Regions from separate parts of the Streptomyces sp. NPDC029956 genome, predicted to be linked through region 1. Evidence: riboswitches for the same ligand, from Rfam matches in the RefSeq annotation. Region 1 holds a riboswitch; each other region holds the start of a gene.
The links. A riboswitch is a leader RNA that binds a small molecule or an ion and turns the genes downstream of it on or off. The one in region 1 is predicted to bind cyclic di-AMP.

Region 1 (7,622 bases):
GCCGACCCGGGACCCGCCCGCGGGCACCGCCTCGTCGGCGGCCAGGGCCGGGTCCTCGACCTCCAGGTCGAGATGGACGCGGTTCTTCACGGCCTTGCCCTCCGGCACCCGCTGGAAGGCGAGCCGGACGAAGTCCGGCGGGTCCACGTACGACCAGTCGCCGCTCCGGTCGACCGGAACACCGCCGAGGAGCCCTGCCCAGAACCGGACCAGAGCGGCCGGATCGGCGCAGTCGAAGACGATCTCCTGAACGTGAGCGCGCATGCCTCCAGCCTACGGAGTGGAGGCACGCGCGTCCCTCGAAACGAGCTGCCGCGTCCTGACTTCACGGGGCTCCCGCGCTACGAGGCTCCCGCGTACGGCTCCGCGAACCGCTCGTGGAACGCCTCCGCGTCCCACGAGCCGCCGAGCGCCGGCCCCAGCCAGCCGCCCGCCGCCGCCCGGAACTCCGCCGGGCCGAGCGACCCCGACCCCTCCGGTACGGCCCCGAGGAGCGGCGTGCCCGCCTCTCGCGGCAGATCCGCGAGGTTGCAGCGCATCGCCAGGTCAGGCGCGTCCGGCCAGCTGCCGATCACCACACCCAGCTGCTCGATCCCGCGCGCCCGCAGCGCCTCCGCCGTCAGGGCCGCGGAGTTGAGCGTCCCCAGTCCGGCGGGGACGACCACGAGAACGGGTGCGCCGAGCAGCGCCGCCGCGTCCGCGAGCGTGCCGCCCTCCTCGTCGAAGCGGACGAGCAGCCCGCCCGCCCCCTCCACGAGCACCAGGTCGTGCTCGGCGGCCAGCTTCCGCGCGGCCTCGGCGACCTCCGCGGGCCCGACCGGGGCGAGCCCGGCCCGCCGGGCCGCCGTCCCCGGGGCCAGCGGCTCCGGGAACCGGCCCAGCTCGGCGGAGCCCACGGCGCCCGAGAGCCGGACGACCTCGTCCGCGTCACCGCGCTCGTCCGGCCCCACGCCGGTCTGCGCCGGCTTGAGGACGGCGACCGTGCGGCCGGCGGCGGTGGCGATCGCGGCGACGGCGGCGGTGACGACGGTCTTGCCGATCTCCGTGCCCGTACCGCTGACGACGATGATTCCCACTGTTGTTCTTCCCGTTCTCCCGGTCAGCCCGCGGCCGCCGCCGCGCGCACGGCGGCGCAGATGCGGGCCAGGTCCTCGTCACCCGTCACGTACGGCGGCATCGTGTAGATCAGGTCGCGGAACGGACGCAGCCACACGCCCGCCCGGACCGCCGCCTCGGTGGCCGCGGCCATGTCGACGTCGTGGTCGAGCTGGACGACGCCGATGGCGCCGAGCACCCGCACCTCGCGCACACCGGGGAGGTCCGCGGCGGGGGCGAGCCCCTCGCGGAGTCCCGTCTCGATGCGCTTGACCTCCAGTGCCCAGTCCTGGGACATCAGCAGGTCGATCGACGCGCAGGCCACCGCAGAGGCCAGCGGATTGCCCATGAAGGTCGGCCCGTGCGCCAGGACGGGAACCTCTCCGCGCGAGATGCCCTCGGCGATCTCCGTCGTGCAGAGCGTGGCCGCCATCGACAGGTATCCGCCCGTCAGCGCCTTGCCCACACACATCACATCGGGCGAGACGCCGGCCTGGTCGGCGCCGAACAGCGTGCCCGTACGGCCGAAGCCGGTCGCGATCTCGTCGAAGATCAGGAGAACCCCGTGCTCGTCGCACGCCTCGCGGAGGACGCGCAGGTACGCGGGCGGGTGGAACCGCATCCCGCCCGCGTTCTGCACCACCGGCTCCACGATCACCGCGGCGACCTCGTGCGCGTGGAGCGCGATCTGCTCCCGCAGCATGTCGGCGTACGACTCCTCGTACGTCACCGGCGGCGCGTCGACGAAGACCTGGCGCTGGAGCACGCCCGACCACAGCTCGTGCATCCCGCCCTCGGGGTCGCACAGCGACATCGGCTGCCAGGTGTCCCCGTGGTAGCCGCCGCGCCAGGTCATCAGGAGCTGCTTGCCGGGTCGGCCCACCGAGCGCCAGTACTGCAGGCACATCTTGGCCGCGACCTCGACGGAGACCGAGCCGGAGTCGCTGAGGAAGACGTGCTGGAGGGGTTCCGGGGTGATCTCGACCAGACGGGTGGCGAGCCGCACGGCCGGCTCGTGGGTCAGCCCGCCGAACATGACGTGGCTCATCCGGTCCAGCTGGCCGTGCGCAGCCTCGTTGAGCACCGGGTGGTTGTAGCCGTGGAGCGCCGACCACCAGGAGGACATGCCGTCGATCAACTCGTCCTGTCCGTGCACCGGTTCCGCAAGCCGGAGCCGGACACCCGACGCGGACTCGACGACCAGCGGCTCCGTTCGTCCCGGCATGGGGCCGTACGGATGCCAGACGTGGGCCCGGTCCAGGGCGAGCAGTTCGTCGTTACGCATTCGGGGCGAGCTCCGTCCCGGCACCGCGGCGGCGCACCGCCACGAGGTCGGGACGCGCCCCCGGCACCTCGCTCGCGGCCTCGGAGGCCGACTCGGTCGCGGGGGCCGCCTGCGCGTGACCGCCGCAGGGACCGCAGCCGCCACCGGCCTCGGCGTGCGAGCCGCAGCCCGCGCCCTCCGCCGCGTCGTGCGAGCCGCAGCCCGCCGACGCCTGGGAACCGCAGCCGCCGCCCGCCGCGGCGAGCGCGTCCGCGCGGTGCTTCGGAAGCGTCGTCGTGCCCGCGCCCTCCACCTCGAAGCCCGCGTCCGCGATCATGTCCAGGTCGGCCTGGCCGGCCTGGCCCTCGCTCGTCAGGTAGTCGCCGAGGAAGATCGAGTTCGCGATGTTCAGCGCCAGCGGCTGCATCGAGCGCAGGTGCACCTCACGGCCGCCCGCGATCCGCACCTCGACGTCGGGGCAGACGAACCGCACCATCGCCAGGATCCGCAGGCAGCGCTGCGGGGTGAGGTTCCACTCCTTGGCGAGCGGCGTCCCCTCGAAGGGGATGAGGAAGTTGACCGGCACCGAGTCGGAGTCGAGCTCGCGCAGCGCGTACACGACGTCGACGAGGTCCTCGTCGGTCTCGCCCATGCCCGCGATCAGACCCGAGCAGGCCGACAGACCGGCGGCGTGCGCCTTCTGCACGGTGTCCACCCGGTCGGCGTACGTGTGGGTCTTGGTGATTCCGGCGTACGTCGCCTCGGACGTGTTCAGGTTGTGGTTGTACGCGTCGGCGCCGGCGTCCTTCAGCCGCTCCGCCTGGCCGTCCGAGAGCAGGCCCAGACAGGCGCACACCTCGACGCCCTCGTTCTGCTCCTTGATGGCCTCGATGGTCCTGCCGACCCGCTCGACGTCGCGGTCCGTCGGACCGCGGCCGCTCGCGACCAGACAGACCCGCTTGGCCCCGCCCGCGACACCCGCGGCGGCGGCCTGGGAGGCCTCGTCCGGCTTCAGCCAGGTGTACTTGAGGATCTCGGCCTTGGAGCCGAGTCGCTGCGAGCAGTACGAGCAGTCCTCGGGGCACAGGCCCGACTTCAGGTTCACCAGGTAGTTGAGCTTCACCCGCCGCCCGAACCACTGTCGGCGCACCTTGCCGGCCGCCGCCACCACATCGAGCAGTTCGTCGTCGGAGGTCGCCAGGACGGCGAGCGCTTCTTCACGGGTCGGCAGCTCGCGCCGCAGCCCCTTCTCCACCAGCGTGTTCAGCAGGTCCATAAGCGCTGATCCTCGCCTACCGCCCACCCCCGGGCCAAGGAGGATCTGAACAAACGCCCCCGATAGAGGTGTGTGGATGACCACATCCCCACCTCGGCATCATCCGGTTAGGGTCTGTGCGCTGCCTACAAAAGGATCGCCGAATGCCACAGGCCGACGACGCACGGGCCGCGGGCCCCCGCCGTACCGCGTTCGACTGGACCGACGCCGAGGCGCGCCGCCGGGCGGACGCCGGTCTCGTCCGTACGCTGCGGCCACGGGCGGCCGAGTCGGACCTGCTCGACCTGGCGAGCAACGACTACCTGGGCCTCACCCGCCGCCCGGAGGTCACCGAGGCGGCGGCCGACGCGGCGCGGCGGTGGGGCGCCGGCTCCACCGGCTCGCGGCTCGTCACCGGCACCACCCGGCTGCACACCCGGCTCGAGCGCGAGCTCGCCGAGTTCTGCGGATTCGAGGCGGCGCTCGTCTTCTCCTCCGGCTACACCGCCAACCTGGCGGCGCTCACCGCGCTCGGCGGCCGGGACTCCCTGATCGTCTCCGACGCCTCGAACCACGCCTCGATCGTGGACGGCTGCCGCCTGGCCCGCGCCGAGACGGCCGTCGTGCCGCACACCGAACCGGAGGCCGTGCGCAAGACCCTCGGCGCGCACCCCGGCCGGCGGGCCCTGGTCGTCAGCGACTCCGTCTTCTCCGTCGACGGCGACAAGGCCCCGCTGCCGGAGCTCGCGGAAGCCTGCCGGGCACACGGCGCCGGACTCGTGGTGGACGACGCCCACGGCTTCGGCGTCCTCGGCGAAGGCGGCCGGGGCGCCCTGCACGAGGCCGGACTCGCGGGCGACGAGGACGTCATCGCCACCCTGACCCTCTCCAAGTCCCTCGGCAGCCAGGGCGGTGCCGTCCTCGGCCCGGCCCGGGTGATCGAGCACCTGGTGAACGCGGCCCGCACCTTCATCTTCGACACAGGTCTCGCCCCGGCCGCCGCGGGCGGCGCCCTCGCGAGCCTGCGTCTGGTCAGGGCCGAACCGGGCCTCGCGGAGCGGGCCCGTACCGTCGCGACCACGCTGCACCGGCAGCTCACCGACGCCGGTCTCACGGCGGCCCGGCCCGACGCGGCCGTCGTCTCGGTGCGCGCGCCCTCGCCGGAGGCCGCCCTGCGCTGGGCGGCGGACTGCCGCGAACAGGGCCTGGCGGTCGGCTGCTTCCGGCCGCCGTCGGTCCCCGACGGGATCTCGCGGCTGCGGCTCACGGCCCGCGCCGATCTGACCGACGCGGAGATCGGGCGCGCGGTGGGGACGATCCTGCGGACGGCGCCCGACGCAGGGTAGGGCCAAGAGCGTTCCCGGTGAGCAGAGTTCACCGCTTCGGGCGACAGATGGGGACATATCTTGGTGGAACGCCGCGCGGCGCGGTGGGATCGGTGGCACTCTGACGCGAAGCGCAATCCGGGGCGGTGGCCCCGGTGGGAAAGGGACAGCGTCGCCATGGCAGATCACCAGGAAGCATCCGTCACTCTGCCGAGCGAGCCCGCCTCGGTCCCCACGGCCCGGCGGTACGTCGCGGACGTCCTCATGGAGTGGGGACTGGACGATGCCGCCGAGATCGCGGACTCGATCCGGCTGATCGTCTCCGAACTGGCCACCAACGCCGTCCTGCACACCCTCGGCCAGTCGCCCACCTTCACGGTGGACGTCCGCCTGGAGCGCGAGGAGCGGCTCCACATCGGCGTCACCGACAGCCATCCGCGCCGGCCGCGCCGCCTCCCGGCGGCGGTCCAGCAGGACAACGGCCGCGGCATGGTCATCATCCGCGTCCTCGCCGCCGAGGCCGGCGGCCGTCTGTCGGTCACGCCGACCGATGACGGCGGCAAGACGGTCTGGATCACTCTTCCGTGGGCCGTGGCCCCGGTGGCCGCCTGTTAGCCGCTGTCATGTCGGTCAGGGGTACGGCGGCGCCACCGCACCCCTCACGGACGAACCGCTACCGCCGCCTGATCAGCGGACGCGGCCGTAGTAGACCTTCGACGACCAGATCTTGTCGAGCTTCACCCAGGACCCCGTCTTGGGCGAGTGCCAGATCTTGCCGCTGCCGGCGTAGATGCCCACGTGGTAGACCCTCCCGCCGGAGTGGAAGAAGACCAGGTCCCCCTTCTGCCTGGTGGAGGCGGCGATGTGCCGGGTCTTGTTGTACTGCTGCTGCGCGGTGCGGGGCAGCGACTTGCCCGCCTTCTTGTACGCGTAGAGCGTCAGACCGGAGCAGTCGAACCTGGAGGGTCCGGTGCTCCCGTACCGGTACGGAGCTCCCTTCTTGGACTCGGCGACGCTCAGTGCCTTGTTCGCGTGCGTGGTGGCTGCCTGGGCCTCCGTTGCCGCACCGGGTGCGAGCAGCGTGCCGCCTACGGCGGCGAGGGTGAGAGCCGAGACGGCTCCGGCCCGGGACAGCAGGGACGGGACGTGCATCTGCGCAGTCATGCGCAACCCTTCGTCAGCCGCCTGCGAAGGATGACCTGTCGGGTTCGGGCTGGCGAAGATGCCCGGCCGCTGACGCGGCTTCACCCCAAGGGGCGGCCCCGCTGCCGAAACAGCGCGTACGCCCCGTAAAAATCGGGTCCTCCACTCCTGCCGATCCAATCCTGTCGACCAGACGTCCGGGACAGCGGCAGGACTCGGCGTCCGCCCGGACCGCCCCGCCGCGGTGGCGGGGGCTTGTCGTCGACAGGGATCTTGACCCACAGACAGGTCGAAATCCGAGCTGAAACGGCGATATGTGAGGCTCCTCACGACTGATCCATACGGGTGGACAGACAGCCTTTGTGATCTTCGGAGGTTTGGCCAACGAGCCTCGCACCAGCGACGGAACGCCCTATTCCGCCAAATGTGTACACCTGTTGTGCAACTCACCCGGCACATATGTCGACTCGTCGACTACGCCGAACGGGGGAGCGATTCTGCGGTGGGTGTCGGCCGTCCGGAGGTCGTCACGACACGCGGAAATGTCAACTCGCGCGAGTGCGCGGGACGGTGACACGGTCGGCCCGGCGCTCCCCGTCCAACACCCGGAGCGCACGCGCCAACGTGTCCGCGTGCACCTCGTTCTCGCCCCGCATATGCATGAGCGTCAGGGCCTGGAGCAGCGCCTCCGCCCGTCCCACCAGGGCCTGTGCCGCGCGCAGTGCGCCATAGGTATGCGTGCCCCTGGATGGATTGATCTTCCCCAGCAGGTCGACCACCTCCAGGTAGGCGTCGACGAGTTCACTCTCGGCCCGGGTCAGGGCGGGCAGCGGCGGCAGCTCGGGAACCACGGCCGGCTCATCCCGCCGTGCCGCCGACGCCCGCGCGCCGGCTCGTGATCACGTGGTCCACCAGGCCGTACGCGACCGCCGCCGACGCGTCCAGGACCGTGAGGCGGTCGAGGTCGGCGTCGACGCGCTCCCCGTCCTGCCCCGTGTGCTCGGTGAGCATCCCCGCCATCAGCGCGCGGAGGCGGAGCAGTTCGCGGGCGTGGATGTCGAGGTCGCTCGGCTGGCCCTGGAGCGGCTCGTCCATGGCGGGCTGCCGCAGCGTGACCCTGGCGCCCGGCAGCATCATGCGCTTGCCCGGGGTGCCGGCGGCGAGCAGTACGGCGGCGGTGGAGACGGCCTGGCCCAGGCAGGTGGTCTCCACGTCGCAGTGGAGCGAGCGCATCGTGTCGTAGATCGCGGTCATGGAGCTGATCGAGCCGCCGGGGGAGTTGATGTAGAGCGCGATGTCCTGGTCGGGTCCCGCGTGGTCCAGGTACAGGAACTGGGCGATGACGTCGTTGGCCGACGTCTCGTCGATCGGCGTCCCGAGGAAGACGATCCGGGACGAGAGGAGCTTCGAGTAGGGGTCGAGGGTCCGGGTTCCGTAGCTGGTGCGCTCCGTGAACTCGGGCAGGACGTGGCGAGCCTCCATGGCGGGTACCTCCATCTGTAAAAAATGTACAGGACGTACAGCCCGTAAGATGGGGAGC
Region 2 (7,622 bases), on a different contig from region 1:
CCTGGGTCGAGAAGTACTTCGGCTCCATCCCCGGCCACGACGGCAAGCCCGCACCGCGCTCCGGCGACCTGCCCGAGGTCATCGGCGAGCAGCTGCGCGAGGTGGTCGAGGAGGAGGTCCCGGCCCGCGCGCTGATGGCGGCCTACCGGCTGCCGCACGACGGCACGCGCGCCTGCGACGCCGCCGACCTGGCCCTGACGGTCCTCGGCGGCGGCGAGTCCTCCCGCCTCCACAACCGCCTGGTCCGCCGCGACCGTACGGCCGTCGCCGCCGGCTTCGGCATGCTGCGGCTCGCCGGCGCGCCCTCGCTCGGCTGGCTGGACGTCAAGACCTCCGGCGGTGTCGAGGTCCCGCAGATCGAGGCGGCCGTCGACGAGGAGCTCGCCCGGTTCGCCGCCGAGGGCCCCACGCCCGAGGAGATGGAGCGCGCGCAGGCCCAGTTGGAGCGCGAGTGGCTCGACCGGCTCGGCACCGTCGCGGGCCGCGCCGACGAACTGTGCCGGTACGCCGTGCTGTTCGGCGACCCGCAGCTCGCGCTGACCGCCGTGGACCGCGTCCTGGCGGTCACCGCCGACGAGGTGCAGGCCGTGGCCGCGGCCACGCTGCGCCCCGACAACCGCGCGGTGCTGGTCTACGAGCCGCTGGCGACCGAACAGAGTGACAACGGCGACGACGAGGAAGAGGGAGCGGACCAGTGACCGACGCCGCCGCGTCTTTGACGAGCATGGACTTCCACCCGCAGCCGACGCCCGGCGTCGCCCGGCCCTGGGCCTTCCCGGCCCCGGACCGAGGCACCCTGGACAACGGCCTGACGCTGCTCACCAGTCACCGTCCCGGCCAGCAGGTCGTGGCCGTGGAGATCTTCCTGCCGGCCCCGCTGGACGCCGAGCCCGCCGGTCTCGACGGTGTCGCCACCATCATGGCCCGCGCGCTCTTCGAGGGCACGGACCAGCAGAGCGCCGAGGAGTTCGCGGCCGAGCTGGAGCGCTGCGGCGCGACGCTCGACGCGCACGCCGACCACCCGGGCGTACGGGTCTCCCTGGAGGTTCCCGTCTCCCGGCTGCCCAAGGCGCTCGGTCTCGTCTCCGAGGCACTGATCGCGCCGGCGTTCCTCGAGACCGAGGTCGAGCGCCTGGTGCGCAACCGCCTCGACGAGATCCCGCACGAGACGGCCAACCCGTCCCGCCGCGCCGCCAAGCAGCTCTCCAAGGAGCTGTTCCCGGCCGAGGCCCGGATGTCCCGGCCGCGCCAGGGCACCGAGGAGACCGTCGAGGCGATCGACGCCGCCGCGGTCCGCGCCTTCTACGAGGCGCACGTCCGGCCCGCCACGGCCACCGCCGTGGTCGTCGGCGACCTCACGGGTGTCGATCTGGACAAGGTCCTCGCCGAGACCCTGGGCGCCTGGACCGGCGAGCCGGCCGAGCCGCTCCCGATGCCGCCGATCACCGCCGACGACACCGGACGGGTCGTCATCGTGGACCGGCCCGGCGCCGTCCAGACCCAGTTGCTGATCGGCCGGGTCGGACCCGACCGCCACGACAGCGTCTGGCCGGCCCAGGTCCTGGGCACGTACTGCCTGGGCGGCACCCTCACCTCGCGGCTCGACCGGGTCCTGCGCGAGGAGAAGGGCTACACGTACGGCGTGCGTGCCTTCGGGCAGGTGCTCCGCTCGGACGGCCGGGGGAACGGCGCCTCGATGCTCGCGATCAGCGGTTCCATCGACACGCCCAACACCGGCCCGGCTCTTGACGACCTGTGGAAGGTGCTGCGGACGCTGGCCGCGGAGGGCCTCACCGACGCCGAGCGGGAGACGGCCGTGCAGAACCTGGTGGGGGTCGCGCCGCTCAAGTACGAGACCGCCGCCTCCGTCGCCGGGACGCTCTCCGACCAGGTCGAGCAGCACCTGCCGGACGACTACCAGGCCCAGTTGTACGCCCGGCTGGCCGAGACCGGCACGGTCGAGGCGACGGCGGCCGTGGTCAGCGCCTTCCCGGTGGACCGGCTCGTCACGGTGCTCGTCGGCGACGCGGCGCAGATCGCGGATCCGGTGCGCGCGCTCGGGATCGGTGAAGTGACCGTCGTGACCGGCTGATTCACGCCGCCGACACGGCAAGGGAGGGCCCCGACGGCATAGTTCGTCGGGGTCCTCCCCTTTGTCCGTATTGAGATCAAGAGTGGCCCTATGGCCTGTGGCATGTCTTACAAAATGCGTGTCCGGTTGGTGATTGAAAGACGATCCGCATAGCGTCAGTGCGTCTGTTCGTCAGTTGCACGTGCCGCATCCGCGGCATCGGACAGACATCGCCGAGTCCCCGTCAGGCGCGAGCCTGGGGAGCCGGGGACCCACACGTAGTCCCTGGGGTGAATCGGGCGCCTTCGTCTCGTACGGAGGGGCTCGTAGGAGACCTTCCTGCTCCGAACCCGTCAGCTAACCCGGTAGGCGAGAGGGAAGGAAAGGATCAGCCCCTACATGGCGTTCACCCGTGCCACCGGGAAGCATCGTGCTCCGAGCCGGATGGCGCGCCGCGGCGTGGGCATCGCCGGCGCGGCGACGCTCGCCACCACAGGCGTCATCGGAACCCTCGCTTCCCCGGCGCTCGCCGCCGACACGGACCACCGCTCGCCCGAGGACACCGGTCTCACCAAGGTGATCACCGAGGACGACCTCGCCGAGCGGATCGACGCCCAGGCCGCCGCCCAGGAGCAGGAGGCCTTCGAGGTCGCCGCCAAGGCGAAGGCCAAGGCCGAGGCGAAGCGCAAGGCCGAGGCCCGTGCCAAGGAGATCCGCCAGGCCGAGCAGCGTGCGGCCCGCGAGGCCGAGCGCCGCCGCCTGGCCTCCTTCCAGCTGCCCGTCGAGGGCACGTACGTGTCCACCGGCTACCAGACCGGCGGCTCGCTCTGGTCCTCCGGCAGCCACTCCGGCATCGACTTCCACGCCTCCTACGGCAGCAACGTCGTCTCCGTCGGCTCGGGCACCGTCGTCGAGGCCGGCTGGGGCGGCGCGTACGGCAACAACATCGTCATCCGGATGAACGACGGCACGTACACCCAGTACGGTCACCTCTCCTCCATCGGGGTCTACGTCGGCCAGAGCGTCGAGCCGGGTGAGCGGATAGGCATCTCGGGTTCGACCGGGAACTCGACCGGCCCGCACCTCCACTTCGAGGCGCGGACGACGTCCGAGTACGGCTCCGACATCAACCCGGTCTCGTACCTGCGCGCCCGCGGCGTCGACGTCTGATCCAGGACGCCCGTCGCGCAGGGCCGGCGGTTCGCCGCCCCCTCGCATCGCAAAAGCCCCGGCTCGTACAGAGCCGGGGCTTTTCGTCGGTCGCGGGACATCGATATTCCACCGGGGCATCGGAAATTCCGGCGCGCTGCAATAGAGTCGCAGATCGGGCGCAGAACAGGCGCCGTCGGAATTGACTCGCGCAGACCAAGGCGGAGGTCGGACATGCGCATTCCCGCGCACTCGGTATGCACGGCGATCCGGGACGACATCGTCTCCGGCGTCTTCGAGCGGGGCAGCCGGCTGACCGAGGACCAGCTGGCCCGCCGGTACGGGGTCTCCCGTGTCCCGGTCCGAGAGGCCCTGCGCACCCTGGAGTCCGAGGGCTTCGTCGTCTCCCGCCGCCACGCCGGGGCGCATGTCGCCGAGCCCACCGAGCAGGAGGCCGCCGATCTGCTGGACATGCGGGCGCTGCTCGAACCGCTGGGGGCGGCCCGTGCCGCCCAGCGGCGCACGGAGGCCCATCTCAAGGTGCTGCGCGGCCTGGTCAGGCTGGGTCAGGAGCGGGCCAGGCGCGGACAGGGCGAAGATCTGCGCTCACTCGGCGGCTGGTTCCACGAGACGCTCGCGCAGGCCTCCGGCAGCCCGGCCCTGACGGCGCTGCTGACCCAGCTGCGGCACAAGATCGCCTGGATGTACACGGTCGAGCAGCCCGAGCGGCCGGTGGACGCCTGGGCCGAGCACGGCGCGATCGTGGACGCCGTGGCGCGCGGTGACGCCGAGCGGGCGCGGACGCTGACCGCGCTGCACGCGGAGCGCTCCCAGTCGCTGCACCGCCTCAAGAGGCCGGACCGCAGCCGTGTGAGGGTTTCGCAACATGCAGTCAACACGGCGAGTTCCCGGAATTAACGCGCGCATCGTATACATGGAATAGGAATTCGGCGCCGTCGCCTCGTGCTGCCCGAAAAGCGGGGCGATGGAAAAGCGAAAGGCCGTGACCGCCGGAATTCCGGCGGTCACGGCCTTTCGTCGTGCAGTGGGGGTCGACCCGGATCAGACGGTCTCGGGAAGCTCGTCCAGGCCCTCGGCGACCAGCTTCGCCAGACGGTCCAGAGCGGCCTCGGCGCCGTCGGCCTCCGAAGCGAGGACGATCTCCTCGCCGCCCTGCGCGCCCAGGCCGAGCACCGCGAGCATGGAGGCGGCGTTCACCGGGGTGCCGTCGGACTTGGCGATCGTCACCGGAACGCCGGAAGCCGTGGCGGCACGGACGAAGATGGACGCGGGGCGGGCGTGCAGGCCCTCGGCCCAGCCGACGTTGACGCGGCGCTCAGCCATGGTGTTGCCCTTCAAGTCTCAAGCGGGTTGTCTAGACCAGTCTCTCACGTGATGCCGCGTGCTCGCGCCGACCTTCGGCCCGGATCGGACCGCCCTTCGGCCCTCCCCCGCCCTGCGCGGCGTGCTCCCTACCTTGCACGGCCGACCCCCGCCGCGCGAGCGATGCCGCCGCCGTGTCGCGACCGGTGCCGTCGCGATGTCGCGGCCGGTGCCGCCGCCGTGTCGCGACCCGTGCCACCGCCGTGTCGCGGCCGTAGGCTGACCCCATGCAGAGCGCGTCGGACCAGCTGCCGGAGCACGACTACCCCGACCACTGGGAAGCGGACGTGGTGCTCCGCGACGGCGGCACCGCGCGCATCCGGCCCATCACGGCCGACGACGCCGACCGCCTCGTCAGCTTCTACGAGCAGGTCTCGGACGAGTCGAAGTACTACCGCTTCTTCGCCCCCTACCCGCGGCTGTCCGCCAAGGACGTGCACCGCTTCACCCACCACGACTTCGTGGACCGGGTCGGCCTCGCGGCGACCGTGGGCGGCGAGTTCATCGCCACCGTGCGCTACGACCGCATCGACGACCGGGGCCTGCCCGCCTCCGCCCCGGCCGACGAGGCCGAGGTGGCCTTCCTCGTCCAGGACGCCCACCAGGGTCGCGGCGTCGCCTCCGCCCTGCTCGAACACATCGCGGCCGTCGCACGCGAGCGGGACATCCGCCGCTTCGCCGCCGAGGTGCTCCCCGCCAACACCAAGATGATCAAGGTCTTCACGGACGCGGGCTACACCCAGAAGCGCAGCTTCGAGGACGGGTCCGTCCGGCTCCATCTCGACCTCGAACCCACCGACCGCTCCCTCGCCGTCCAGCGCGCGCGGGAGCAGCGGGCCGAGGCCCGCTCCGTGCAACGCCTCCTCACGCCCCGGTCCGTCGCCGTCGTCGGCGCCGGGCGCACGCCGGGCGGCGTCGGCCGGACCGTCCTCCGCAACCTCCTCGGGGCCGGTTTCACCGGACGCGTGTACGCGGTCAACGCCGCGCTCACCGAGAACGACGGGCCCGTCGAGTTCGACGGCGTCCCCGCCCACCCCTCCGTCGCGGCCATCGGCGAGCCCGTCGACCTCGCGATCGTCGCCGTCCCCGCCGAACGGGTGCCGGAGGTCGTCGCCGACTGCGGCGAGCACGGCGTCCAGGGCCTGGTCGTCCTCTCCGCCGGATACGCCGAGAGCGGGGCCACCGGGCGCGAGCGGCAGCGCCAGCTGGTCCGGCAGGCCCGCTCGTACGGCATGCGGATCATCGGGCCGAACGCCTTCGGGATCATCAACACCGCCGTCGACGTCCGGCTCAACGCCTCCCTCGCCCCGCAGATGCCGGCCGCCGGGCGGATCGGCCTCTTCACCCAGTCCGGCGCGATCGGCATCGCCCTCCTCGCCGGACTGCACCGGCGGGGCGCCGGGCTCTCCTCCTTCATCTCGGCCGGCAACCGCGCCGACGTCTCCGGCAACGACTTCCTCCAGCACTGGTACGACGACCCCGGCACCGACGTCGTCCTGCTCTACCTGGAGTCGATCGGCAACCCCCGGAAGTTCACCCGGCTCGCGCGCCGCACCGCCGCCGTCAAGCCGGTCGTCGTCGTCAAGGGCGCCCGGCACAGCGGCAGCGCGCCCCCCGGCCATCGCGTGCCCGTCACCCGCATCCCGCACGCCACGGTCTCCGCGCTGCTCCGCCAGGCCGGTGTCATCCGCGTCGACACCGTCACCGAGCTGGTGGACGCCGGACTGCTGCTCGCCGCCCAGCCGCTGCCCGCCGGGCCCCGGGTCGCGATCCTCGGCAACTCCGAGTCCCTCGGCCTCCTCACGTACGACGCCTGCCTGACGGAGGGGCTGCGCCCGCTGCGGCCGCTCGACCTCACCACGGCGGCGGAACCGGCGGACTTCCGGGACGCACTCGTCGCGGCGCTCGCGGACGAGACCTCCGACGCGGTCGTCGTGAACGCGATCCCGTGGGTCGGCGAGAACGGCGCCACCGAGTTCGGCGACGGAGAGGTCCTCGCGGCCTCCCTCCGTGAGGCCGTCGCCTCCGCTCAGGCCCCCACGAAGCCGGTCGTCGTCGTCCACGTCGAGATGGGCGGCCTCGCGGAGGCCCTCGCGGTCGCCACGAGCACGCGGCCGACGGCATCGGGACGGGGCGGGGCGGCCGCCGCCCCGGGGGCCCGGCCGACCGGACTTCCGGCCGAACCGGGAGCGGGGCCCGCCGGGCCCGCCCGCTCCGGGGCGGGGCCCGCCGTGCTCCGGCCCGAGCCCCGGACAGCCGGCGCGGGGCCGTCCGGCCCGGGAACGGGCGGCGCCGTGTCCGCCCCCGGCGCCCCCGGGCCGACCCCGACCCCCGGGCCGACCTCGGCCGCAGCGGCACCGGCCACCGCGTCCGGCGCCGGGGCCATCGGCGTCGTCGGCGACCCGGCTACCGCGCCCGAACCCGTCGCGCCCACCACCATCCCCTCCTACCCCGCCGCCGAGCGGGCCGTGCGGGCGCTGGCCGAGGCCGTGCGGTACGGGCAGTGGCGGCGGCGGGCCGCCGAGCCCGGCCGGGTGCCCGAGTACGAGGACATCGACGAGGCGGGCGCCGCCGCGCTCATCGCGCGGGTGCTGGGCGGCGACGACGCCGACCCGCGCGGTGTGACCCTCGACACCGCGCAGGCGGGCGAGCTGCTCGCCCGGTACGGCATCGCGGTCCTGCCCACACTGCCCGCACCCACCCCCGACGCCGCCGTCGCGGCCGCCGGCCGGCTCGGCTACCCGGTCGCTCTCAAGACCACCGCGCCCCACCTCCGCCACCGCCCCGACCTCGGGGGCGTACGGCTCGATCTGGCGTCCGAGGAGCAGCTCCGTACGGCCTACGCCGAGCTGACCGAGGTCCTCGGCAAGCCCGAGGAGCTCCAGCCGGTCGTCCAGGCGATGGTGCCCCGGGGGGTCGACACCGTCGTCCGCTCCGCCATCGACCCGGCCGTCGGCGCCGTCCTCTCCTTCGGCCTCGCGGGCGCCGCGTCCGAGCTGCTCGGCGACACGGCCCACCG
Region 3 (7,622 bases), on a different contig from region 1:
AGCTTCAAGGCTCGCCAGGTGATCGACCTCGGCGCGACCTACGACGTGCACGGAGCGTCCGGCACCCGGCTGGGCGGCTTCCGCAAGAACTTCGGCGCCTCCCTGCTCCGCAGCACCTGGCATCTGAGCAGCGAGGGCGCCGAGGGGGAGACGACCGGGCAGGAGCGGAGCGAGGGCCTCGCGCTGCTGCGGCGTGCCTGGGAGTTCCTGCCCTTCACCGACCTGCTTCCCTTCGTCGTGCCGTACCACTTCGACTTCACCGAGTCGGGCCGTGCGGTGATGTCCGTCGAGAAGCTCTTCGGTCTCCGCGACCGGTACGTGCTCGACATAGCGGACCCCGAGCTCGACCGGCGGCTCGCGATAGCCCAGGCCGTGGCCCTCGACGCCCTCCAGTCCCGCTGACGCCCCGCTCACCCACCCGTCGGGGAAGGGGCGTCTTACCCTGGAGGGACGGGCGGGGGACGGGGCTCGGTGCTCCTCCCCGAGCCCGGAGCCGTGCAGGCGGAAGGACGGGCGGGCCATGTTCTTCAGTGATCGCACCGACGCCGGTCGGCAGCTGGCCGCCCGGCTCGGCCATCTCAAGGGCCATGAGGTCGTGGTGCTCGGTCTGCCGCGTGGTGGGGTGCCGGTGGCGGCCGAGGTGGCCGATGCCCTCGACGCACCGCTCGACATCTGTCTGGTACGGAAGCTGGGGGTGCCCCAGCAGCCGGAGCTGGCGATGGGCGCACTCGGCGAGGGCGGCGTCCGGGTGGTGAACGAGCGGGTGCTCCACGAGGCCGGGGTCGGAGCGCGTGATCTGGCCGCGGTCGAGGAGCGCGAGCACGCCGAGCTCGATCAGCGGACCCGCCGCTATCGGGGCAGCAGGCCGTCCGTGCCCCTGGAGGGCCGAACGGTCCTGGTCGTGGACGACGGTCTCGCCACAGGCGCCACGGCGCTGGCGGCCTGCCGCGTGGTACGGGCGAGGGGCGCCGCCCGGATCATCCTCGCGGTGCCGGTGGCGCCCCGCGGCTGGACGGCCCGGCTCGGCGGCGAGGCCGACGAGACGGTGAGCGTGCACGCGCCGGAGCTGTTCTACGCGATCGGACAGTTCTACCGGGACTTCACACAGACCTCGGACGCGGAGGTCCTCGCCTGTCTGGACCGGATCCGCGCCGCGCACGGACCGGTCGTCCAGGACGCGGACGTACGGATCCCCGTCGCCGACGGTGTCACGCTGGCCGGACGGCTCGCGGTGCCCGAGGGCGCCACCGGCATCGTCCTGTTCGCGCACGGCAGCGGGAGCAGCCGACACAGCCCCCGCAACCGGGCGGTGGCGGGGGCGCTGAACCGTGCGGGACTCGGAACGCTGCTGTTCGACCTGCTCACCGAGGTCGAGGCGGTCGACCGGGCGCATGTCTTCGACACCCCGCTGCTGGCCGGCAGGCTCGCCCGCGCCACGGAGTGGCTCGCCGGGCGACCGGAGAGCGAAGGTCTTCCGCTGGGCTACTTCGGGGCCAGTACGGGAGCGGCCGCCGCGTTGTGGGCGGCGGGCGACCTCGCGTCCTCCGTGGCCGCCGTCGTCTCACGCGGTGGTCGGCCCGACCTCGCGGCCGACCATCTGGCGCGGGTCGAGGCCCCGACGCTGCTCGTGGTCGGAGGCCGGGACGCGCTGGTCCTGGACCTCAACAGGCGGGCCGAGTCCCTGCTGCGCTGCGAGAGCCGGCTGGAGGTCGTGGAGGGCGCCACGCACCTCTTCGAGGAGCCTGGCGCCCTGGAGGAGGTGGCGGAGCTCGCCACCTCCTGGTTCACCGGGCACTTCCGGGATCAGTAGGCGCCGTTGACGTTGTCGATGGAGCCGTAGCGGTCGGCCGCGTAGTTGCAGGCGGCGGTGATGTTGGCGATCGGGTCGAACAGGTCCATCGACGTGCCGGGCACGTGATAGGCCAGGAAGGTCGGCTCGATGACCTGGAGCAGACCCTTGGAGGGGGTGCCGGCCACGGCGTTGGAGTCCCAGAGGTTGATGGCCTGGGGGTTGCCGGAGGACTCCCGCATGATGTTGCGGTGGATCCCCTCGTACGAGCCGGGGATGCCGCGCTGGGCCATGATGTCCAGCGACTCGCGGATCCATCCGTCGAGGTTGTTCGCGTACGGGGTGGCGGCGACGGGCGCGGCCTTGACCGGTGCGGCGGCAGCCGCGGGAGCGGCGGCCGAGGCGCCCGTGCCGGCGGCGGCGGCCGGGGCGGCGCTCCGGCGCTCGGAGCGGTTCGCCCGTTCGGTCGTGACGGCCTTCTCCGCCTGTGTGGGAGCGGCCTTCACGGAATCCCGACGAAGCGTCAGTTCAAGGCCCGGGTGAATGAGTGACGGGTTGTCACCCACGGCGCTCTTGTTGGCGCGGTAAAGGTTCTTCCAGCCGCCCTGAATTCCCTTCTTCTGGGCGATCAGGGAAAGCGAGTCGCCACTGACGACCTTATAGGTGCGCGCCGCGGCAGGAGCGGCGGGAGCCTTGGTGGCGGCCTTCACCGCTGCCGGAGCGGCGGCGGCGGTGATGGCCTTGGCGGCGCTGTGCGGGGCTCCGGAAACGGGCGCGGCGCCGGCCACGGCCGGGGCGATCAACGGCAGGGCGAGTGCGGCTCCGCCCGTGCCGACGAGCGCGAGTCCACGGGAGACGGGGCGGCGGGGGCGGCGGTGCTTACCGTGAGCAGGCATGACGGGATTCCTCTCCGGCGCCTTCGGGGTGAGCTGTCGGGTTCGGACTGGAGATGTCCGGCCGCGCGCACGCGGCTTCACCCCGAGCCGTTCCGGAATCCGGGTCGGCGTATTCGTGGGTCCCCCGCTCCTGCCGTCGGGTGAAAGGGAGGTATTTCGAGCGGTGGCAGGATTCGGCGATCCGCTCGAATGGAGGTGACCGTAGGCCAGTAATGCGATGGAGAACAAGAGGATCTGTGTCCAGGGGGCGGTGAAAGGATCACCGAATTCATGGAATTCAAGATCGAAGGTGTCTCCGCCGCATCGAACTTCCTTGGCCCGTACGGCCTGCGCGGAAACTGATCACCGGGGAGTCCCCGGAAAAGTGAGTCGCATCACCAGGTGTGTGATGTCCGAATGGGGGCGGTAATTCTCTTTATGGTGGAGTGGGCGATAAGAACCCGTTCGGCGGTGCGGGCACTCAAGGGCATAAGTAGCAAAACCGACATTCCTCGTGAACGATGGAGTACCCCGACCGAGGAGCCGCCCGGATGTCGCCCTCCGCCTCCCTGCTCAACCCCGAGACCCTCGACCGTGAGGCCGCCGCCCTCTACGAGAGCGCCACCTGGCAGCGGATCGTCACGGACTGGGCCGAGCCACCGGTGCCCGCACCCGCCGTGGAGAGCTGGCGCGACCTGCTCTCCGTGCCGGTGGAGCGGCTCGTGGCCGACGCGCTCGACGCGCTGCCCCCGCCCCTTCCCGCCGAGCGCCGGCTCCCCGGCCGGATCGGAGCCGCTCTGCCCGACCGGCTGCACGCCTGGCGCCGTATCGGCAGGCCCGAGCTGCGGCCCTCGGTCCACCTCGGCTACGCGCGTCTCGTGCTGACGGAATGGGGCTGGCAGAACGCCCCGTACAAGCTGCGCGACGTGCGCGGGGCCCGGTGTGTCTGCGGTGCGCTCCTCGCCGCGCACCGCCTCGGCCACGGCAGCACGACGACGATGAACGAGGCGGCCGCCTGGATCATGGCCGAGCTCCGCTCGCGGGGGTGGCACGAGCTGATCGGGCCGTGGAACCGCGCCCCGGGCCGTACGGCCGAGGAGGCGGTGGCCCTCGTCGACGCCGCGATCCACCGCGCGGCGCACGCCGGACGCTGACGGGCCGCCCGCCGGTGCGGCTGGTGCGGGACGACGGTGAGGCACCCGCCGCCCCGCACCGGGAGGGCGGGTTCAGCCGGTGATGCTGGGCGCCCCGGTCTCGATGTGACCGGTGTACCGGCGCGACCAGGTCCCGTCGATGTCGGCCAGGATCGTGAAGTCGTACCAGCCGTCCTGGTAGGCGACCGCGTTGAAGAAGTCCTCCCGCGTCGAGCCGGCGGGGACCGTGTAGGTCCAGGGGCCGTCCGTGCGGTAGGCGTTCGAACGGATCGTGAACGTCACCGGTCCGGCCGAGGTGTTGCTCAGCTTGAACCACAGGGCGGTCCGGCCCGTCCCCGCCTCGGTCGCGAACCGGGAGGTCACCTCGACGGACTTGCCGGCCTTGGAGGCGTCCCCGATGAACCGGCGCAGGAAGCGGTTGGGGCCCATCATCGAGATGTCGTACTTGCCGGACCCCGACCCCAGGCCGATGTTGAAGTAGTCGGTGGCCGTGCCGCCCGGGTCGACGGTGTACTGCCAGGCGGCCGTGTCGCGGTGCTGGTGCGGGTGGATCGAGAAGTGGGCCGCCCGCCTGGCCTCGGCGCCCTGGTTCGTCATCGAGAACCAGGCGAGGATCTTGCCCGCGGCCCCGAACTCGAAGCGGTCGAGGTTTCCGTTCACCTGGTACGGCAGCGCGCGGGCCGGCCGGGTGCCGGACTCCTGGGCGGGCTGCGCGTTGTTCTGCGGCGCCGGGTTCGGCAGCGGGCCGCAGGTCGCCTGACCGATGACCTTCGCCGTCGAGGGGAGGCCTGCCGGCACGCCGTACACCGGGTGGGCGAAGTCGAAGACGCCGGTCAGATCGCCCGTCACCTTCCGTCGCCAGGCGCTGATGTGGGGGCAGGTGGCCGGGGTGCCGAGGGCCGTCGTCCAGGTTTCCATGAAGCGCAGCACCGAGGTGTGGTCGAAGACCTCCGAGCTCACCCAGCCGCCCCGGGTCCACGGGGACATGACAATCATGGGGACCCGGAAGCCCAGGCCGATCGGTACGCCGTCGAGGTACTCGCCCGGGGTGCCCGGGGGAGCGACCGGCGGCGGCACGTGGTCGAAGAAGCCGTCGTTCTCGTCGTAGTTGAGGAACAGCACCGTCGAGTCGAACACGTCGGCGTCGGCGGCGAGCGCGCGGTGGACGAGGTCGACGAAGTGCGCGCCGTCCCCGGGCGGTGCGTAGGGGTGCTCCGAGAACGCCTCGCTCGCGACCACCCACGACACCTGGGGCAGCGTGCCCGCCACGACGTCGGCGCGGATCGCCGCGGCGATGTCGTCCGGGGTCGAGCCGGTCACCTTGGGGACCGAGCCCATGCCGCGGTCGTACAGCGGGTCTCCGGGCCGCGCGTCGGTGAACCTCTTGAAGTACGCGAGACCGTTGTCGCCGTAGTTGTCCTGGGCGTTCTGGTAGACCTTCCAGCTCACCCCGGCCCGCTGGAGAGCTTCGGCGTACGTCTCCCAGGTGAGGCCCGACTCCTCGCCGCCGTCCTTGCTGGAGGCGTCGATCTTCCCGCTCCAGAGGAAGGTCCTGTTGGGGCCGGTGGCGCTCAGCGTCGAGCAGAAGTAGGCGTCGCAGATCGTGTAGTGGTCGGCGAGCGCGTGGTGGAAGGGGATGTCCTCGCGGTCGAGGTGGCCGAGCGTGCGGGTGTTGCCGACGCCGGTGACCCAGTTGTCGAGACGGCCCTTGTTCCAGGCGGCGTGCTGAGAGGTCCAGCTGTGCGGCAGGTCGCCGTTGCACTGGGCGAGGGTCTCGCCGTCCACGCCGCCGGCGGGCGGGGTGTCGCTGAGCTTCCAGGGGTACTGGCGGCCGCCCCAGTTGGGCTGGTTGAACATGCCCCAGCCGCCGGGGATGTTGCCCGCGGCGCGGTCGCCGAAGCCCCGTACGCCGCGCAGGGTGCCGAAGTAGTGGTCGAAGCTGCGGTTCTCCTGCATGAGGATCACCACGTGCCGGACGTCGGCGAGGGTGCCGGTGGCGGCCCTCGCCGCGGCGGAGGCCCGGGCCGTCGGCAGTGCCGCGCCCGCCACGAGCCCCGCGCCGATCCCGACGAATCCTCTGCGGCTGATGGGAATCATGCTCCGCCTCTCCTGTCACCGCGTGCCCCGGCGGCACGTCGGAGACATGATGAGGGAGGGGAGCTTAAAGGTATACAGCCGTGCGGTAATTAGTGGGTTAACAGCCCAGGGCGCCAGGGAGCCAGGGAATTCTGGGCTGTGGATTGGTCCAACTGCATACCAATGACGTGGGAAGGGTCAGACGGTCAGGACCTTCACGCCGGCCTCGGTGAGCTGGGCGACCGTCTCCGCGTCGATGCCCGTGTCGGTCACGAGCAGATCGATCCGGTCCAGACCACAGATCCGCGCGAAGGCCCGGCGGCCCATCTTCGAGGAGTCGGTCACCACGACGACCCGGCTCGCCCGTTCTGCGAAGAGCCGGCTGATGCTCGCCTCGTCCTCCTGGTGCGCCATCACGCCGAGCCCGGCGTCCACCCCGTCGACCCCGAGCACCACCACGTCGAGCACGACCTCGTTGAGCACCCCGACCGTCAGGGGGCCCACCAGTTCGTACGTCTGGGGGCGTGCGACACCGCCGGTGGTGACGATCTTGATCTGCGGGCGCACCGCGAGCTCGCCCGCGATGTTGAGCGCGTTGGTGACCACGGTCAGGGCGGGTCCGGGGTTCGCCGTTCCCGCCGTGCCCGCCGTCCCCGCGGTGTCGGCCCGCCCGCTCGCGAACCGCAGGGCGAGGGCGCGCGCAACCTCGGTCGTCGTCGTGCCGCCGTTGAGCCCGACGACCTCGCCGGGGGCGATCAGGTCGGCGGTCGCCTCCGCGATCCGCCGCTTCTCCGCGGCGTGCCGCGTCGACTTGTACCGCAGCGGCAGCTCGTACGAGACGCCGTGTGCGACCGCCCCGCCCCGTGTCCGTATCAACAGCTGCTGCTCGGCGAGCTCGTCGAGGTCCCGGCGGATCGTGGCGGCCGACACGTCCAGTGCGGTAGCCGCCTCCTCGACCTCCAGCTTCCCCGAGGCGGCGAGTAGTTCAAGGAGCGTGTTCCACCGCTCGTGCTTGGACATGGGTCCCTCCCTCGGGCTCGTGCGCGCGTCCGATTCTATCCGCCGGCGGGCGCGGGACCTGGAAAGCACATGCATGTTTCTGCTTGAATGGCATCGACTTCAAGCATCTTCCATCATCTGAGTGCACTCTTCTTGCAAGGAGACCGGCATGAGCACCACCCGTACCGCCGTGGAGATCGCGTCCCAGCCGACGACCTGGCGTCAGGCTGCCCGCACGCTGCCCCAGCACACCTCCGCGCTGCCCCGACGGGGCGAGCGGGTCGCGGTGATCGGCTGCGGCACCTCCTGGTTCATGGCCCTGGCCTACGCCGAGCTGCGCGAGTCCGGCGGCCACGGCGAGACCGACGCCTTCGCCGCCTCCGAGTTCCCCTACGGACGCCGCTACGACCGGGTCGTGGCCATCACCCGCTCCGGCACCACCAGCGAGGTGCTCGCCGTGCTGTCCCGGCTGCGCGGCACGATCCCCACGGGTGCCGTCACGGCCGATCCCACGACCCCGGTCATGGACCTCGCCGACGACGTCGCCGTCCTGGACTTCGCCGACGAGGAGTCGGTGGTCCAGACCCGCTTCGCGACCACCGCGCTCGCCCTCTTCCGTGCGCACCTGGAGGCCGAGGACGCTCTGCCCGAGGGGGTGGCCACCGTCGAGGAGGCCGCGCGGGACGCCGAACTGGCCCTCGCCTCCCCGCTCGACGAGGACGTCCGCGC
Region 4 (7,622 bases), on a different contig from region 1:
CGCGGCCGACCTCCGCGCCGACCCCCGCGCGCGCTGTGTCCGGGGCAGGGCGGGACCCGGCCCCGAGCCGGGCCGGCTGTTGATCGCCCTCGGAGTGGACCGGAACTGAGCCGGGTCTCGCCCTCGCGTGACCAGGCCCCCTTCCGCGTACTCACCCCAAGGACGTCCCACCCGTGAACAACCTGCTGTCCGGCAGCCTGCTGCCCGTCGCCGAGCAGACCGTCGGCAACACCCCCGTCCTCCGCACGGACGACGGCTACTGGGCCAAGCTCGAAGGCTTCAACTTCGGCGGCATCAAGGACCGCGCCGCCCTCTACATGGTCGAACAGGCCCGCCGACGCGGTGAGCTGCGGCCCGGCGCCCCGATCGTCGAGTCCACCTCCGGGACCCTCGGCCTCGGCCTCGCCCTCGCCGGGGTCCTGCACGGCCATCCGGTGCACGTCGTCACCGACCCCGGCCTCGAACCGATCGTCGAGCGGATGCTCGTCGCCCACGGCGCCCGGGTCCATGTCGTACCGGAGCCGAGCCCCAAGGGCGGCTGGCAGCAGGCCCGGATGGACCGGGTCGCCGAGCTGCTCGTGAGCCTCGACGGGGCCTGGTGGCCCGACCAGTACGGGAACCCCGACAACCCCGACGCGTACGCGGGGCTCGCCGCCGAGCTGTCCGGGCAGCTCGACCGGATCGACGTCCTCGTCTGCGCGGTCGGCACCGGCGGCCACTCGGCCGGGATCTCCCGGGCCCTGCGCGCCACCAGCAGCCCCGCGCTCGAACTCGTCGGCGTGGACTCCGTGGGCTCCACCGTCTTCGGCCTGCCGGCCGGGGAGCGGCTGATGCGCGGCCTCGGCTCCTCCATCCACCCGGGCAACGTGGACCACGGCGCCTTCGACGAGATCCACTGGGTGGGACCCGCCGAGGCGGTACGGGCGGCCCGCCGGCTGGCCTCGCGTCAGTTCGCCACGGGCGGCTGGAGCGTCGGCGCGGTCGCGCTGGTCGCCGGGTGGCTGGCCCGCACCCGGCCGCGCGGGACGCGGATCGCGGCCGTCTTCCCCGACGGGCCGCAGCGGTACTTCGACACCGTCTTCAACGACGAGTTCTGCGCGGCCCACGGCCTCCTCGACGGGCCCGTACGGGAGGATCCCGCCGGGTACGTCTCCGCCGACACGGTCAGCGGCTGGACCCACAGGGTCATGGACCGGACGGGGCCGGCGCGTTGACCACGACGACAGCGCAGCCCAGGGGCGGCGTCTGGAAGCAGAGCCGTACCTTCGAACCGGCCGTCCGGCTCCTCTTCCTCAACCAGCTCACCATCAACCTCGGCTTCTACATGCTCATGCCGTACCTGGCCGCGCACCTCGCGGACGGGCTCGGCATGGCGGCCTGGGCGGTCGGGCTCGTGCTCGGCGCCCGGAACCTCTCCCAGCAGGGCATGTTCCTCGTCGGCGGGGCGCTCGCCGACCGGCTCGGCTTCAAGCCGCTCATCGTGGCCGGCTGCGCGCTGCGGACGGCCGGATTCGGAGCCCTCGCGTTCGCGCAGTCGCTCCCGATGCTGATCGCCGCCTCGCTCGCGACCGGGCTCGCGGGGGCGCTGTTCAACCCCGCCGTACGGGCCTGTCTCGCGGCGGAGGCGGGGGAGGAGCGGCGGGTCGAGGCCTTCGCCCTGTTCAACGTGTACTACCAGGCGGGCATCCTGCTCGGGCCACTCGTGGGGGTGGCCCTGACGGGGGTGTCGTTCCGGCTGACGTGTGTGGTGGCGGCGGTGCTGTTCGCCGGGCTGACCCTCGTACAGCTCCGGTACATGCCCGCACGGGGGGAGCGGCGGGAGCCGGACGGGGAGGGGCGCGGGCAGTTCCGCACGGTGCTCTCCCACCGGACCTTCTGGCTCTTCTCGCTCGCGATGACCGGCTCGTACGTGCTGTCCTTCCAGGTCTATCTGGCGCTGCCGCTCGCCGCCGGCGGCCCGGGACCCACGACGGCGCTCTTCGTCGTCTCCGCGCTCGTCGCGCTCGCCGGGCAGCTGCGGATCACCGCCTGGTGCAGGCGGCGGCTGAGCCGGGAGCGGTGTCTGGTCCTCGGGCTCGCCCTGATGGGCGGGGCCTTCCTGCTCCCGGCGGCCCTGGGCCGTGGCCTGGTGGGGCTGCTGCTGTGCGCGGCGGTCCTCGCCGTCGCGAACGCGGTGCTCTACCCGTACGAGATGGACACCGTCGTCGCCCTGTCCCGGGGGCGCTGGGTGGCCACCCACTACGGGCTCTACAACACGGTGTGCGGGATCGGGATCACCCTCGGGAACCTGGGCACGGGCGCGCTGCTCGACGTGACCGGGTGGTCGGCGGTGCCGTGGCTCGCGCTGTGCGCGGTGGGGCTGGGGTGTGCGGCGGCGATGGCCCTCCTGGCGAGGGGCGGCCGGCTGGCCGAGGGGACGGCCACCGACTGATACCCGGCCGCGCGCGTGGAGGCCGGGTGCGCGCTGTCCCGTCTCCACGCGCGCGTGGCCAAGCGTCCCGTCTCCACGCGCGCGTGCCCAGGCTGTCCTGCCTCCACGCGCGTGGCCGGGCCTCCCCGGGGCGTACGCCAGTCGGCCCCGTGGGAGTCGCCGCCCCGGGCGGCGGCGGCCACCCTGGGGAGGGCGCGGTACGGGCCGCGGCCGGGTACGGACCGGGCAGGAGAGCACAGGTGGGGCACCCCCCAGGAGTGATCGGCGGGCGGCCGGGCGGCGCGAGCCGCCGCCCGTACGGGGGCGCCCGGAGCTTCATCCGGGCGCTGCCGCCGCTGATCATCGTGGGCGGTGTCGTCTTCGACGTCCTGACGCCTGCCAAGTACAGCGCGGCGCCGATGTTCTCCGCCGCCCCGCTGATCACGGCACCGCTCTTCTCCACCCTCACGACGCTGCTCACCGGGATCGCGGCCGTCCTCGCCTCCGCCGGGCTGCACGTCTACAACGGCACCGCGACCGAGATCCCCTCGCTCACCGAGTTCCTCACCGTGCTCACGGTCTTCGCGCTCGCCATGCTCATCAACCGGGTCGTCCTCCGCAGCGGCGAGCGGCTCGCCTCGGCGCGGGTCATCGCGGAGACCGCGCAGAAGGCGGTGCTGCCGACGCCCGCCGAGCGGATCGGCGGGCTGCAGTGCGCGGCGCGGTACGAGGCGGCGCAGGCGGACGCGTTCATCGGCGGCGACCTGTTCGCCGTCCAGGACACCCCCTACGGGGTACGGCTCGTGGTCGGCGACGTCCGCGGCAAGGGCCTGGACGCGGTCGAGGCCGTCGCCGTCGTCATCGGGGCGTTCCGGGAGGCGGCCGAGCAGGAGCGGACCCTGGAGGGCGTGGCGCAGCGGCTCGAACGCGCTCTCGCCCGGGAGGGCACCCGCCGGCACGGGCTCGACGCCTTCGAGGGGTTCACCACGGCCGTCCTCGCCGAGATCCCGCGCGGTGACGGGGGCGGCACCTTCGACGGTTTCGTACGGGTCGTCAACCGCGGGCACCCGCCTCCGCTGCTGCTGTACGCGGACGGGCGCCTGGACATGCTGGAGCCGGGCGAGCCGGCGCTGCCGCTGGGCATGGGCGATCTGGCGTCGTGGCCGGACCGGGCCGAGGCGCGGCCGTACCCGCCGGGCACGACGCTGCTCTTCTACACCGACGGTCTGTCGGAGGCACGGGACGCCGAGGGCGTCTTCTACGACCCGGGTGAACGGCTCGCCGGGCGGATCTTCCCCGGGCCCGAGGAGCTGCTCGACGCGCTCGTGGACGACGTACGGCTGCACACCGGCGGCGGGTCGACCGACGACATGGCGCTGCTCGCGGTGAGCCGTCCGGCGACGGGGCAGCCGGAGCGGCGCCGGACGATGCCGGTGGTGCCGCCGAGCGGCTCCGGTTCGCCGCGGGGCGGGTCCGGTCACCGGCCGTAGTCGCGGGGTGCCACTGCGATAACAATTGACATAACGTCAGATCGCACGGGTTTCGGCGTCCCTTACTGAAGGGGGGTCAACTCGGACCATTCCCCCTCAATTCAATGAATGATCAAGGGGAACGGCTTGGAATCGGCACCCCGTGTCTATTAACGTTCGATAACGCAGTGCGGTCGTCCCAGCCGTCGCAAGAGACGGCACCGTGCGCACGCGCCGAATCCTGAAAAGGAACCGGGGAACCACTACTTGGGGTGAATCGGGCCCTTCGCACCTGTGCGACGTGCCCGTAGGAGACCTTCCTGCTCCGAACCCGTCAGCTAACCCGGTAGGCGAGAAGGAAGGAAAGGAGCGCGCCTTCGTGGCGTCCAACACTCCCGCACCCGAAGCCCCCTTCGATGCCTTCGGTGGTGGTGCGGGTCCTGCCGCCCCGGACACCGAGTGGAACCCCACCGAGGGATCCCTCCGCTCCGGCGGCCGCCACCGCGTCGTCAAGCAGCGCTCCAACTTCGCCCGTTCCTCCACCGTCCTCGGCGTCGGTGTGATCGCGGCCGTCGGTGCGGGTGGCCTCGCCACCGCGCAGGAGAAGCCCCCGGTGGCCATCTCCCTCCCGGACCTGCCCGACCTCAACCTGCCGGACGCCCACGACCTCCCCGGTGTCGGCGACCTCCTCCCCGAAGAGGCCCAGGAGACGGTCAGCGCGGCCCGCGCCAACCCGAACCCGCTCACCGTCGCCACGTACGCCACCGTCGACGACGAGCAGGGCACGAAGGCCCCGCAGATGCAGCAGGCCGGCCTGGTCACCCAGGACGGCCCGGCCACGAAGGCCGCGCCCGGCGCCGGTGACGCGGGCGAGGCCCTGCGCGCCCGCATCCTCCAGCAGGCCGAGCAGCAGCAGGCCTCCGCCGACGCCGCCGACAAGGCCGCGGCGGAGAAGGCGGCGGCCGAGAAGGCCGCAGCGGAGGCCGTGGCCAAGGCCGACGCGGCGGAGAAGGCGGCCGCCGAGGCGAAGGCCAAGGCCGAGGCGGAGGCCAAGGCCAAGGCGGAAGCCGAGGCGAAGGCGAAGGCCGAGGCCGCGGCCGAGGCCGAGCGCCTCGCCAAGCTGGCCGCCAGCTACACGCTGCCGCTCTCCTCGTACAGCCTCAGCGCCACCTACATGCAGTCCGGCTCGATGTGGTCCTCCGGCTACCACACCGGCCTCGACTTCGCCGCCCCCACCGGCACCCCGCTCAAGGCGGTCCACGGCGGCACCGTCAAGTCGGCCGGCTGGTCCGGCTCGTACGGCTACCGCGTCGTCCTGGAGCTCTCGGACGGCACCGAGATCTGGTACGCCCACATGTCCTCCATGACCGTCTCCGCCGGCCAGACCGTGGGCACCGGCGAGACGATCGGCCGCGTCGGCGCCACCGGCAACGTCACGGGCGCCCACCTCCACATGGAGGTGCACACGCCCGGCGGATCCGGCCTCGACCCGGCGGAATGGCTGCGCTCCAAGGGCCTGAGCCTCTGACCCGCCCGGGTCGCCACGAGGGCGACCCGGTCCGTCCGCGCGGGCGCGCCGGCCCCGGCCGCCGTGTGCGCCCTACCGCGCGGGCGCCGCGGCCCCGGCCTCCGCGATCCAGGCGTCCAGCTGCTCCCGGGTGGTGCCGGGGTCGGCGACCAGCGCACCCAGGTCGTCGCCCTCGACGACGGTGGTCGCCAGGGCCGGGCACCTGCGGCAGCCGTCCACACCGACCTGGACCCACCACTTGCAGTGGGGGCGCAGATGACACCGCGGCACGCTCCGCTGCTCGTCCGCCGGCGTCGCGGCCACCCGCTCCACCAGACCGCAGTCATTGCCCCTGCGGTGCAGACAGTTGCTGACGCAGTGCGAAGCGAAGCGCAGGACCCGGGTCGGCTCGACGTCCTTCGGGACGACCGGCAGCACGTCGCGGGCCGGCACGGGGTCGGCGAGGTACACGACCTCGCCGTCCTGCCCCGACCGCACCCCCAGGACCACCGACTCCGGTGCGTCGGCCTTGCCGCTCGGGCACCATGTCCTGCTCTCCCCGGAACGGTCCGCGGTGTTCATCTCCACCTCCTCGTCCGTCGCGTGGGACCGCTACACGATCTGGCCGGCGCAGGCCGGGGTGCAGGCCGCTGCCGTGCGCTCCTGCTCGACCGCCTTGGCCAGGTGCGCCTCCAGCTGGGCCGAGGTGATCTGTCCGGGCCTGGGCGAGGACTGCGCGGACGCGGCACCCGCTCCGCCGAGGACGAGCGCGGCGGCCGCGAGCGCGGCGGCGGTTCCCCCGACAGCGGGGCGACTCGTGTACTTCATGCTGCAACCTCCTGGATGGGTACGAAAGGTGTACCGGCACGCTAGGAGGCCCCGGCGACCGCCACCGGCAGTTCGCGGCGGCTGTTGGGGGGCGTTCGCGCCCGCGGCTAGCTGCGGTACGGGTTGAAGCCGTCGTAGTCCAGGTACTGCGGCGGCGCCCACACCTGGCCCGTCGCCCGCGCCGCGTACGTGAGCGCGGGGGAGGCCACCGCCCGGCGCTGCCACAGGTGGTGCAGCAACTCCTGCTCCCGGACCGGGAAGTCGGGCCCGGCCGTGCCGCGCCGGGCCCGGTCCCGCAGGAACGCCAGGGTCGTCGCGAAGGACTCGTACTCGCCGACGGCCCGCGCGGCCGGCGGCCCGTACGTGCGGGCGGCGAAGGCGCGGGCCAGCTGGCGGGCGCGCATCGAGGAGAGCGCGAGCGGCTCGGCGGGGGAGAGCCACCCGGCCGCCGCGTACGCCGGGAGCTCGCCGGATATCGTGCGCAGCTCGCGCTGCCGGCTCCAGACCGCGAGCCAGGTCAGCAGACCGAAGGCCGGGACCATGAGCGCCCCGTACACCGCGTAGAAGGTCAGGGGGCCGCCGAAGGTCGCGGAGCCGTTCCAGGCGGCGTGCAGGCCCATGGCGAGCAGCAGCCCGGCGAGCGGCAGCAGGACCCGGCGCAGGCGCCTGCCGCGCGGCGCGAGGGCGGCGAAGCCGAAGCCGATGCCGGTGAGCACGGTGAAGAGCGGATGCGCGAACGGTGACATGACGACCCGGACGAAGAAGGTCGCGGCGGTCACCGAGCCGAGGCCGGTGGAGCCGAACTCCTGGTCCTCGCCGAAGGCGTTGCCGAGATAGAGGATGTTCTCGGTGAAGGCGAAGCCGGTCGCGGTGAACCCGGCGATCACGACCCCGTCGACGAGCCCGCCGAAGTGCTTCCTGCGGAAGAGGAAGAGCAGCAGGATCGCGGCGGCCTTCGCGGACTCCTCCACCACGGGCGCGACGACGGTCGCCCCGAGGGTGTCCGCCGATGCGGGATCGGCGGTGGCCGTCGCGATCCAGCGGACCGCGAAGGAGTTCGCCAGGATCGCGACGAGCGCGGCGGCGAAGGCGCCCCAGGCGAACGCGAAGAGCAGGTTCTTCCAGGGACCCGGCTCGACCCGGTCGAGCCAGCGGAACGCCGCCATCAGCAGCGGTACGGGAAGCACGGCGAGGCCCAGGCCGACGAGGAAGCCCTCGGTGCCCGTCTGCTCGCGGACCAGCCCGAGGATGAACAGCGCGCAGATCGCGAGCACGGTGACGAGGGCGACGCCCCGGACCAGCCGGCTGCGCCAGAAGTCCCGGCGGGGCCGGTAGCGCCACTGGGACCGGTCGGCGGCCGCCGGGAAGGCCGGCTCCTCGGTGTCCCGGTGGGGGACGGGAGCGGCAC

Region 2: another riboswitch for cyclic di-AMP. It lies ahead of ACZ4XX_RS22765 (M23 family metallopeptidase); the one in region 1 lies ahead of ACZ4XX_RS30925 (C40 family peptidase).
Region 3: another riboswitch for cyclic di-AMP. It lies ahead of ACZ4XX_RS12795 (LysM peptidoglycan-binding domain-containing protein); the one in region 1 lies ahead of ACZ4XX_RS30925 (C40 family peptidase).
Region 4: another riboswitch for cyclic di-AMP. It lies ahead of ACZ4XX_RS17940 (M23 family metallopeptidase); the one in region 1 lies ahead of ACZ4XX_RS30925 (C40 family peptidase).

What each region holds. Positions count from the first base shown of each region.
Region 1 is NZ_JBVHZJ010000051.1:12,160-19,781, reverse strand. Features, by position in the region: gene ACZ4XX_RS30955 (VOC family protein) at 1-264, opposite strand, end outside; gene bioD (dethiobiotin synthase) at 342-1,076, opposite strand; gene ACZ4XX_RS30945 (adenosylmethionine--8-amino-7-oxononanoate transaminase) at 1,100-2,380, opposite strand; gene bioB (biotin synthase BioB) at 2,373-3,635, opposite strand; gene ACZ4XX_RS30935 (8-amino-7-oxononanoate synthase) at 3,779-4,960, shown strand; gene ACZ4XX_RS30930 (ATP-binding protein) at 5,117-5,554, shown strand; gene ACZ4XX_RS30925 (C40 family peptidase) at 5,627-6,103, opposite strand; cyclic di-AMP (ydaO/yuaA leader) riboswitch at 6,107-6,237, opposite strand; gene ACZ4XX_RS30920 (hypothetical protein) at 6,628-6,933, opposite strand; gene ACZ4XX_RS30915 (ClpP family protease) at 6,941-7,579, opposite strand.
Region 2 is NZ_JBVHZJ010000029.1:15,855-23,476, reverse strand. Features, by position in the region: gene ACZ4XX_RS22775 (M16 family metallopeptidase) at 1-698, shown strand, start outside; gene ACZ4XX_RS22770 (M16 family metallopeptidase) at 725-2,092, shown strand; cyclic di-AMP (ydaO/yuaA leader) riboswitch at 2,293-2,458, shown strand; gene ACZ4XX_RS22765 (M23 family metallopeptidase) at 2,471-3,241, shown strand; gene ACZ4XX_RS22760 (GntR family transcriptional regulator) at 3,455-4,138, shown strand; gene ACZ4XX_RS22755 (HPr family phosphocarrier protein) at 4,283-4,564, opposite strand; gene ACZ4XX_RS22750 (bifunctional acetate--CoA ligase family protein/GNAT family N-acetyltransferase) at 4,831-7,622, shown strand, end outside.
Region 3 is NZ_JBVHZJ010000012.1:172,935-180,556, forward strand. Features, by position in the region: gene ACZ4XX_RS12785 (LURP-one-related family protein) at 1-402, shown strand, start outside; gene ACZ4XX_RS12790 (phosphoribosyltransferase family protein) at 521-1,810, shown strand; gene ACZ4XX_RS12795 (LysM peptidoglycan-binding domain-containing protein) at 1,804-2,685, opposite strand; cyclic di-AMP (ydaO/yuaA leader) riboswitch at 2,691-2,874, opposite strand; gene ACZ4XX_RS12800 (DUF6197 family protein) at 3,216-3,818, shown strand; gene ACZ4XX_RS12805 (phosphocholine-specific phospholipase C) at 3,891-5,915, opposite strand; gene ACZ4XX_RS12810 (DeoR/GlpR family DNA-binding transcription regulator) at 6,093-6,914, opposite strand; gene ACZ4XX_RS12815 (SIS domain-containing protein) at 7,063-7,622, shown strand, end outside.
Region 4 is NZ_JBVHZJ010000019.1:102,613-110,234, forward strand. Features, by position in the region: gene ACZ4XX_RS17920 (hypothetical protein) at 1-109, shown strand, start outside; gene ACZ4XX_RS17925 (PLP-dependent cysteine synthase family protein) at 174-1,214, shown strand; gene ACZ4XX_RS17930 (MFS transporter) at 1,211-2,431, shown strand; gene ACZ4XX_RS17935 (PP2C family protein-serine/threonine phosphatase) at 2,671-3,900, shown strand; cyclic di-AMP (ydaO/yuaA leader) riboswitch at 4,102-4,247, shown strand; gene ACZ4XX_RS17940 (M23 family metallopeptidase) at 4,259-5,407, shown strand; gene ACZ4XX_RS17945 (hypothetical protein) at 5,480-5,968, opposite strand; gene ACZ4XX_RS17950 (hypothetical protein) at 5,999-6,214, opposite strand; gene ACZ4XX_RS17955 (PrsW family intramembrane metalloprotease) at 6,322-7,622, opposite strand, start outside.